One region of the Streptomyces sp. NPDC001068 genome, then DNA from elsewhere that is predicted to be linked to it. Evidence: riboswitches for the same ligand, from Rfam matches in the RefSeq annotation. Region 1 holds a riboswitch; each other region holds the start of a gene.
The links. A riboswitch is a leader RNA that binds a small molecule or an ion and turns the genes downstream of it on or off. The one in region 1 is predicted to bind S-adenosylmethionine.
Positions count from the first base shown of each region.

Region 2: linked by a shared signal. The riboswitch ahead of ACFY3I_RS13130 (aminotransferase class V-fold PLP-dependent enzyme) and the one ahead of thrC (threonine synthase) in region 1 are both predicted to bind S-adenosylmethionine.
Region 3: linked by a shared signal. The riboswitch ahead of ACFY3I_RS00760 (amino acid ABC transporter permease) and the one ahead of thrC (threonine synthase) in region 1 are both predicted to bind S-adenosylmethionine.

Region 1 is NZ_JBIAYD010000012.1:280,796-284,045, reverse strand. Features, by position in the region: gene ACFY3I_RS32275 (trehalose-6-phosphate synthase) at 1-169, opposite strand, end outside; gene ACFY3I_RS32270 (glucosyl-3-phosphoglycerate synthase) at 275-1,219, opposite strand; SAM riboswitch class I at 1,377-1,539, shown strand; gene thrC (threonine synthase) at 1,558-2,862, shown strand; gene ACFY3I_RS32260 (MoaD/ThiS family protein) at 2,911-3,186, shown strand.
Region 2 is NZ_JBIAYD010000004.1:191,689-194,938, forward strand. Features, by position in the region: gene ACFY3I_RS13120 (cytochrome bc complex cytochrome b subunit) at 1-243, shown strand, start outside; gene trpD (anthranilate phosphoribosyltransferase) at 377-1,441, shown strand; SAM riboswitch class IV at 1,594-1,710, shown strand; gene ACFY3I_RS13130 (aminotransferase class V-fold PLP-dependent enzyme) at 1,855-3,231, shown strand.
Region 3 is NZ_JBIAYD010000001.1:168,077-171,326, forward strand. Features, by position in the region: gene ACFY3I_RS00755 (amino acid ABC transporter ATP-binding protein) at 1-701, opposite strand, end outside; gene ACFY3I_RS00760 (amino acid ABC transporter permease) at 698-1,678, opposite strand; SAM riboswitch class IV at 2,060-2,171, opposite strand; gene ACFY3I_RS00765 (glutathione S-transferase C-terminal domain-containing protein) at 2,249-3,121, opposite strand.

The sequences.
Region 1 (3,250 bases):
GCGCCGCGCACACCCACACCGCGTTCGCGTCCGGCCCGATCGCCGACAGACCGGAGACCAGCCCGCCGCCGCCACGCCGGGCGTGCAGCGCTCCGTCGTCGCGGACGTCGTACGAGACCGGGCCGCGATTGGACGCGACCAGCACCTCGGCACCGTCGGTGGAAGCCATGGGGGAAGCCATACGCCTCAACCTAGCCCGGCCCGGAAACGCTCAAACGTACGGCCGCGCCCGACGCGCCGCCGTATACGGCCGTACGACGAAGTCACGCCACGCTCAGGCCACCCGGCGCTCGGCGTACTCGGTGATCTCCACCATCGGCGGCCGTTCCTCGGTGTCCACGGAGTAGGTGCGCGGTTCGAAGCCGTCCTCACCCCGTTCGAACTGGGTCAGGGCGGGCCGGATCAGGTGGCCGCGGGCCAGCCGCAGCTGGGCGGTGCGGTAGATCGCGGCGGACATCCGGCCGAGGGCCTGGCCGTCCTGGTGGCGGTGCTTGCGGACGCCCACGTCGACCTGGGCGAGAGCGTCCAGGCCGACCAGGTGCAGGGCGTCGACCAGCATGCCGAGCTCCACGCCGTAGCCGACCGGGAAGGGGAGCTGTTCGAGGAGGGAGCGGCGGGCCGCGTACTCGCCGCCGAGCGGCTGGACGAACCCGGCCAGCTGCGGCCAGTGCATGTTCAGCAGCGGACGGGCCATCAGCTCGGTGACCCGGCCGCCCTGACCGGCCGAACCGGCGAGCGGGCGGTCGTACATCGCCTTGACCAGGTCCACGCCCGGGTCGGTCAGCAGCGGGCCGACGATTCCGGTGACGAAGTCGGAGGAGAACTCCCGCAGGTCGGCGTCGACGAAGCAGACGATGTCCCCGGTGGTGACGAGGAGGGAGCGCCAGAGCACCTCGCCCTTGCCGGGCACGGCGGGGATGCGCGGCAGGATCGTGTCGCGGTGCACGACCCGGGCGCCGGCCGCCGCGGCCACGGTCGCCGTCCGGTCGGTGGAACCGGAGTCGACGACCACGATCTCGTCGACGAGCGGTGTCTGCCGCATCAGGTCGTGGCGGATGATCGCGACGATGTCGCCGACGGTCTCCTCCTCGTTGAGGGCGGGCAGCACGACGGAGACGGACTGACCGGTGCGCTGCTTGGCGGCGAGTATCCGGTGCAGCGGGCGGTCGTTCACGGACCAGGAGCGGGTGGCCAGCCAGCGCTCGACTTCTTCCAGCACAGTCAGCGGCTCCTCACTGTCACGATCACACTGCGAGGTGTGATCCATCTCGCGGTTCGGACGACTCTCTCAACTGTCCTGGCCTTCGGTTACAGTCTTGAACAACGCCGATGACCATCGCATGTCCTGGGGTCACCCGGCGTTGACAACTACATACCGCTCATCCAGAGGGGCAGAGGGATACGGCCCGATGAAGCCCCGGCAACCCTCCAGTCGGTTACTCGTGGATCGCCGAACACTGTCGATCACTCGCGAGGCTCCCGGCTAGGGAAGGTGCCAAATCCGTCTCACGGCGAGATGCGTCGTGAGGAAGATGAGGAGAAAGGGCCTCGCCTCTCATGGCTGCGCAGACTGTTGCACCCACCACCGACTCCACCGCCGCTTCCGGTTCCGCCTCCGTCGACCTCGGTCCCGCCGAGGCCCTGAGCTGCCGCGAGTGCGGCCACCGCGTGCCGCTCGGCCCGGTCTTCGCCTGCGAGGAGTGTTTCGGCCCGCTGGAGATCGCCTACGACTTCTCGGCCTACGACACCGAGGAACTGCGGAAGCGGATCGAGGCGGGACCCGCGAACATCTGGCGCTACGCGCCGCTGCTGCCCGTCCCCGCGGACGTGGCGACCAAGCCGAACATCAACCCGGGCTGGACCAAGCTCGTCCAGGCCGACAACCTGGCGAAGGAACTGGGCGTCACCGGCGGCCTGTACGTCAAGGACGACTCCGGCAACCCGACGCACTCCTTCAAGGACCGGGTCGTCGCCCAGGCGGTCGAGGCCGCCCGCGCCTTCGGCTACACCACGCTCTCCTGCTCCTCCACCGGCAACCTGGCCGGCGCGGTCGGTGCCGCCGCCGCCCGGGCCGGCTTCCGCTCCTGCGTGTTCATCCCGCACGACCTTGAGCAGGGCAAGATCGTCATGGCCGCGATCTACGGCGGGGAACTCGTCGGCATCGAGGGCAACTACGACGACGTGAACCGTTTCTGCTCCGAGCTGATCGGTGACTCGGCGGGCGAGGGCTGGGGCTTCGTCAACGTCAACCTGCGGCCGTACTACGCGGAGGGGTCCAAGACCCTGGCGTACGAGATCTGCGAGCAGCTCGGCTGGCGGATCCCGGACCAGCTCGTCATCCCGATCGCCTCCGGCTCCCAGCTCACGAAGATCGACAAGGGGCTCCAGGAGCTGATCAGGCTCGGGCTGGTCGAGGACAGGCCGTACAAGATCTTCGGTGCCCAGGCCGAGGGGTGCTCGCCGGTGTCGGTGGCCTACAAGGCGGGCCACGACGTGGTGCGGCCGCAGAAGCCGAACACCATCGCCAAGTCCCTGGCCATCGGCAACCCGGCCGACGGTCCCTACGTCCTGGACATCGCGCGCCGCACCGGCGGTGCGGTGGAGGACGTCACCGACGAGCAGGTCGTCGACGCGATCAAGCTCCTCGCACGGACCGAGGGGATCTTCGCGGAGACCGCCGGCGGGGTGACCGTCGGCGTGACCAGGAAGCTCATCGAGAACGGGCAGATCGATCCGGCGAAGTCGACCGTCGTACTCAACACGGGTGATGGTCTGAAGACGCTGGACGCCGTGGCGGGGACCGGGCTCACGGCGACCATTCGCCCGAATCTCGAGTCCTTCCGTGAAGCCGGGCTCGCCTGAGTCGGCCGTGAACAACCAAAGGCGTCGCCCCCAACCGGAGGTTCAAACGTGAGCGTCACCGTCCGCATCCCCACCATCCTGCGCACCTACACCGGTGGCCGGGCCGAGGTCAGCGCCGAAGGCGGGACTCTCGGTGAGGTCATCTCCGACCTGGAGAAGAACCACACCGGCATCGCCGGCCGTGTTCTCGACGACGACGGCAAACTGCGCCGCTTCGTGAACGTGTACGTCAATGACGACGACGTGCGCTTCGAGCAGGGTCTGGAGACGGCCACCCCGCACGGGGCCGGCGTCTCGATCATCCCGGCCGTGGCCGGCGGCTGACCTGCCGTCCCGCTGACAGGCTGATCGGATGACCGAACATTACCTTCGGTAACGCCGATCACCG
Region 2 (3,250 bases), on a different contig from region 1:
GAGTTCATCGAGGTGCACGAGCCGCTCAGCCAGGAGCAGCTGCACACCCTCACGGCCCACCACCAGTACGAGCCGGCCCAGGTCGGCGCGGGGGTCGACGAGAACGGTGTCGAGCGCAAGATCAAGGGGTCCGAGAAGCTCCGCGCCAAGCTGAGCGGTGCCTACTACGGCGAGGACAACCAGATCCCGAAGCCCACCGTCGAGGAGTACAAGGAGATCACGAGCGGCCACGGCCACCACTGATCCACCGCGTCGCCACACGACGGCGAAGGGCCCCCGTCCGGGACACGGACGGGGGCCCTTCGCCGTCCCCGGAGCTGGATAGGCTAGGCCCCGAGGAATCCCTTTCCCCCGTACGACGATCAGGAGCGGCCCCATGAGCGCTGTGACCCCCGCTGGAGGCGACACCGCGGCGGGCCGTTCCTGGCCCGGGGTGCTGAACGCGCTGCTGTACGGCCAGGACCAGAGCGCCGACGCCACCGCCTGGGCCATGGACCAGATCATGCGCGGCCAGGCGACCGACGCCCAGATCGCCGGCTTCGTCGTCGCCCTGCGGGCGAAGGGCGAGACGGTCGACGAGATCAACGGCCTGGTCCGCACGATGTACGCGCACGCCAACGTCATCGAGGTGCCGGGCCGCACGGTCGACATCGTCGGTACCGGCGGCGACGGCGCCAAGACGGTGAACATCTCCACGATGTCGGCGCTGGTGGTGGCCGGCACCGGGGCGAAGGTGGTCAAGCACGGCAACCGGGCCGCGTCCTCCGCGTCCGGCGCCTCGGACGTGCTGGAGAAGCTCGGCGTCAACCTCGACCTGACCCCGCGCCGGGTCGCCGAGGTAGCCGAGGAGGCCGGCATCACCTTCTGCTTCGCGGTCAAGTTCCACCCGGCGCTGCGCCATGCCGGTGCGGCCCGCGGCCAGCTCGGCATCCGCACGGTGTTCAACATCCTCGGCCCGCTGACCAACCCCGCACAGGTGCGGGCCCAGGCGGTCGGCGTCGCGGATCCCCGCATGGCGCCGGTCGTCGCGGGCGTCTTCGCCGAGCGCGGCAACTCCTCGCTGGTCTTCCGCGGCGACGACGGCCTCGACGAACTGACGACCACCGCGACGTCCCGGGTCTGGATCGTCCGGGACGGCACGGTCACGGAGACGACCTTCGACCCCCGTGACGTCGGTATCGACCTGGTTCCCGTGGAGGCGCTCCGCGGCGGCGACCCCTCGTACAACGCGGAGGTCGCCCGCAGGCTCCTGGACGGCGAGCGGGGTCCGGTGCGGGACGCGGTCGTCCTCAACTCGGCGGCGGCGCTGGTGGCCCTCGACCCGGGCACCGGGACGCTGGCCGAGCAGATCCGGGCCGGCATGGACCGGGCGGCGGAGTCGATCGACTCGGGCGCGGCCAAGCGGGTGCTGGAGCGCTGGGCGGCGGCGACCAACCGGTAGGGGGCCGCGCGGGAGCAACCCCCTCCACCGCTACGGCGTTCAGCCCGGCACGGCCTTCTCGGCGGTGCCGGGCTGTTCGTCTGCCCCGGTCGCGTCCCGTCATCCGGACAGGAGTTGCGGGGCTGCGATCACTTCCCCTACGTTTCTTCGCAGGTCATGAGTGACAGTCATGAGGCCCCGGCCGACTGTCCGGCAACCCTCCGTCCGTGGCGGGGTGCCCCGGGTGAAGACCAGGCCGCAGGCAGCGAGGTCTGCGGCAAGCGCGGATCCCTCACGCTCATCCCGATGAGCACGGTCCAGGGATCCTGGTCACCGAGGGAGTCTCCCGTGAGCAACCGAATGCGCTAGGGCGTCGAGCCCCCCTTCCGCGCACCCCTTTTCACCTTTCTCCTTCCTCTCACGGGAGTTCCGCCATGTCCGTCTCCACCGTTGCCTCCGCCCCTTCGGTTTGTGCCCCGCTGCCCGTTCTGGGGCGAGATGTCACCGTGCCGCTCGTCACCGGCGGCGAGGTCACCTACGCCGCCCTCGACTACGCGGCCAGCGCCCCCGCGCTCCAGCGGGTCTGGGACGACGTGGCGGCGTACGCGCCCTACTACGGCAGCGTCCACCGCGGCGCCGGCTACCTCTCCCAGCTCTCCACGGACCTCTTCGAGAACGCCCGCCGTACCGTCGCCGAGTTCCTCGACTGCCGCCCCGACGACCAACTGGTCTTCACCCGCTCGACGACCGACTCCCTGAACCTCCTGGCCCGCGCGCTCCCCGCCGACTGCCAGGTCTTCGTCTTCGAGACCGAGCACCACGCGAGCCTGCTGCCCTGGCAGGGCGCGCGGGTCAGCTACCTCGACGCCCCGCGCACCCCGCACCAGGCCGTCGAGACCCTGGAGAAGGCCCTCGCCGCCCGTACGGAGTCCGCCGAAGGGGGCCACGGCCCGGCCCTGGTCTGCGTCACCGGCGCCTCCAACGTCACCGGCGAACTGTGGCCGGTGCGCGAGCTGGCCGCCGCCGCGCACGCGCACGGCGCCCGGATCGTCCTGGACGCGGCCCAACTGGCCCCGCACCACCCGGTCAGCGTCCGCGACCTGGACGTCGACTGGATCGCCTTCTCCGGCCACAAGCTGTACGCCCCCTTCGGCTCCGGTGTCCTGGCCGGCCGCGCCGACTGGCTGCGGGCGGCCGAGCCGTACCTCGCGGGCGGCGGCGCCAGCCGCAAGGTCACCCGGCGCGAGGACGGGGGAGTGGCCGTGGAGTGGCACGAGAGCGCCGCGCGCCACGAGGCGGGCTCCCCGAACGTCATCGGCGCCTACTCGATCGCCGCGGCCTGCAGGGCGCTGACCGAGGCGGGCTTCGACACGCTGGTCGCCCGCGAGCGGCACCTGATCGAGAAGGTGCGGGCGGGCCTCGCCGGGGTCCCCGAGGTCCGGGTGCTTTCCCTCTTCGGCGACGACGCCCCGCGGGTGGGCGTGCTCTCCTTCGTCGTGGAGGGCTGGAACAGCTCGCACTTCGCGGCGGCCCTGTCCGCGGAGTACGGCATCGGCGTCCGCGACGGCCTCTTCTGCGCCCACCCGCTGGTGCGGACCCTGCTGGGCACCGACCCCGAGACCCAGGGCGAGTGCGGGGCGCCGGAGACGGCACCGGGCGAGAAGTCCCTGAACGCGATCAGGGTGAGCTTCGGGGCGGGAACGCCGGACGAGCACGTGGAGCGGTTCGTGACGGCGGTACGGGAGCTGGTGGCCGACGGCGCCAAGTGGACGTACCGCACGGAGGACGGCCGCTGCGTCCCGGCGGTGTGATCAGCGCCCCGTCAGGGGC
Region 3 (3,250 bases), on a different contig from region 1:
CCGCCGTCGATGAAGACGACCCGGTCGGCGATCTCGCGGGCGAAGCCGATCTCGTGGGTGACGATGACGAGCGTGGTCCCGCTGTCGGCGAGGTCCCTGATGACGGCGAGGACCTCGCCGACGAGTTCGGGGTCCAGGGCGGAGGTGGGCTCGTCGAAGAGGATGACGCCGGGGCGCAGCGCGAGGGCGCGGGCGATGGCGACCCGCTGCTGCTGGCCGCCGGACAGCTGCCGGGGGTAGGCGCCGACGCGTTCGCCGAGGCCGACGCGTTCGAGGAGTTCCTTGGCCAGGGCCTGGGCCTCGGGTTTCGTCAGCCTTCCGGTGGCGACCGGAGCGGCGGCCACGTTGTCCAGCACGGTCAGGTGCGGGAAGAGGTTGAAGTTCTGGAAGACGAAGCCGATCCGGCCGCGCTGGGCGAGGATGGCGCGCTCGCTCAGTTCCTTCAGGCGGTCGCCCTGCCGCCTCACCCCGATCAGCTCGCCGTTGACGCTGACGTGGCCGATCTCGGGCCTCTCCAGGTGGTTGACGACCCTGAGCAGGGTGGACTTGCCGGAGCCGGAGGGGCCGAGGATGACGGTGACCTCGCCGGGGCGGACGGTCAGGTCGACGCCGTCGAGGACCTGCTGGGTGCCGTACCACTTGTGGACGTTGTGGATCTCCAGTGCGGCGGGGGCCGTCTCCAGGGTGTCGGCGGCGCTCATACGGCGGCCTCCCGGCGGACGCGGGCACGCAGGTCGGCGAGCCCGGCCCGCAGTTTCCCCAGGGGCGTCGGCGGCAGGGAGCGGGTGGCGCCCCGGGCGTAGTGCCGCTCGACGTAGAACTGGACGACGGAGACGACGCTGGTGAGGATCAGGTACCAGACGGTCACCACCAGGAGCAGCGGCACGATGTCGCCGGGGTAGGTCGAACCCATGCTCTGCGCGGAGCCGAAGAGGTCGAGCAGCGACACGTAGAAGACCAGCGAGGTGCTCTTGACCAGGCCGATGAGCTGGTTGACGTAGTTCGGGACGATCGATCTCAGGGCCTGCGGGAACACGATCCTGCGGAACTGGTAGGACCTGGGCAGCCCGAGGGCGGCGGCCGCCTCGTGCTGGCCCTGGTCGACGGAGAGGATGCCGCCGCGGACCACTTCGGCCGCGTAGGCGGCCTCGTTGAGGCTGAGTCCGATCACCGCGACGGCCATGTCGGTGGCGAGCCTGGACTCGTCGAAGGAGAAGAACGCCGGTCCGAAGGGCACGCCGATGCTCAACCTCTGGTACAGGGCGGAGAAGTTGTAGAGGAAGAGCAGGACGACGATGAGCGGGATCGAGCGCAGCGCCCAGACGTAGGTCCAGCTGACCGCGCGCAGCACCGGGCTCCCGGAGAGCCGGGCCAGCGCGAGCAGGATGCCGCCGAGGAGGCCCAGCACCGCGCTGTAGGCCGTGACTTCGAGGGTGATCACCAGACCGTCGAGGATGGTCGGCCGCAGGAACCAGTAGCTCCAGCGGTCCCACTGGTAGAAGGGGTTGGTCACCAGCCCGTGGACGAACTGGGCGACCAGGACGAGGACGGCGGCGGTGAGGATCCACCGTCCGGGTCTGCGCAGCGGCAGAACACGCTGTGCGGTGCGTCGATCTGATGCTCTGTCTGTTCGGGAAGGCGCCTCGGGGGCGAGCGTGACGCCTGGGGGTTCACTCATGGCGGGCTCCGGCGGGATCGGTCACCTCCGGTCCTGCGGGCGGGCACCCGGCACCGTGCCGGGTTCGGGCACGGCGGGGTGCGCGGTGGCGCGCGGGACGCGGGGGCTGGGCGGACGGCATCACACCGGAGGGCCGGTGTCTTCGTCGGGAACGCTGAGGCGCGGGGCTGCGGGAACCGGGCGGAAGGCCGGTCAGACCCGACAGCGGGCCCGGCCCGGTGCGGTACACGCGCTACACAGGGCGCTGTTGACGCGGAGCAGATCGACGGCGCGGTCGGCGACGAGCGGGCTCGGATACGGCTGTACGCAGCCCCGCGCGCGGCGCGTGGCCGTGCCGGTCGCTGCGTACATGTCCGTCACCCGTCAGTCGGTGGCCCTGGGGCCTCGCGCTTACCGAACATCGTCATCCGGTCCGGTCGTCACCTGGGGCACCCCACCGCGGTGCGAGGGTTGCCGGTCAGCGAGCCAGGGCTTGACGCTGACGCTCTTGACCGTTCTGTGCGGCAAGTTAGGCAGTTGCCCGATCGGATGTCAACGCCTGTCCGACTGGCGAAACGCCTCGGGCCGCTCTCACCTGCGCGGAACTCCCGGGACGTCCGCCGCATGACGGGCCCAGTCCAGGATCTGGACGGCCGCGCCGGCGGCTTCGAGCCCTTGGCAACAGCCGTGGTGGCGGCGGGCGATGCCGTCGAGGTCGAGATGCGTGCCGAAGGCCGGGTGGGCGGCCAGGCGGCGGGCGTAGGCCCACAGCGCCGGGTGGTCCGCGACCGCGTGCACGGCGCCGGCGTCCAGGTGGCAGCGGTGCACGGTGTCGAGTTGCACGAGAGTGACCCACAACTCGACGTCCGCCGCGGTGAGTTCCCCGCCGACCAGGTACCGGGTCCCGGTCAGCCGGTGCTCCAGCCCGTCCAGGGTGGCGAGCAGCACCTCCAGCGCGCGCGGGTCGCCGCCCGGACGGCCGGCGTGCTGGGCCGCCCGCTCGACACCCTCGGCGCACAGCCGCTCGACCTCCTCGATCCCGGGCTCCGCGCCGCGCGGGTACAGCCGGACGGCTCCGTCGCCGAAGTGCCGGTCGAGGTCGCGCAGGATGTCCCCGCCGTGGGTGGAGACGATCCGGCCGGACCAGTCGTCGCTGAGCACCGGCGCGAGGGCCGGTCCCGAGTAGTGGTGGGCGCTCGCCTCGTACAGCCGGCGCAGCGCCGTGTGCCCGCCGTCGGGACAGTCGGGGACGGCGGGCAGGTGGGTGACCGGACAACAGCCGCCGAGTGCGAGGAGGCTGTGGCCGACGGCGATGCGGAGGCCGTCGGGGCAGGCGGTGGAGAGGTGGAGCCGGTAGCGGCCGGGCACGGCGTAGTGCCCGCTGCGCGCGTCCCGGCCGATGCGCCCGCGGAATGCGGGGCCGGTGGGGGCGGACGGGAGGGCGGCGAGCGGAGTGATGGACATGCGTCTCCCCGGGGTACGGGCGCGCGGACGTCCGCGCGGCGGAGGCGATCGTGGGCGGGTGTCCGGGTGGGCGGGGGCTCGGCGGGCGGGCGCCCGCCCACCCGGGCGGTGCGGCCGGCGACGCTGCCG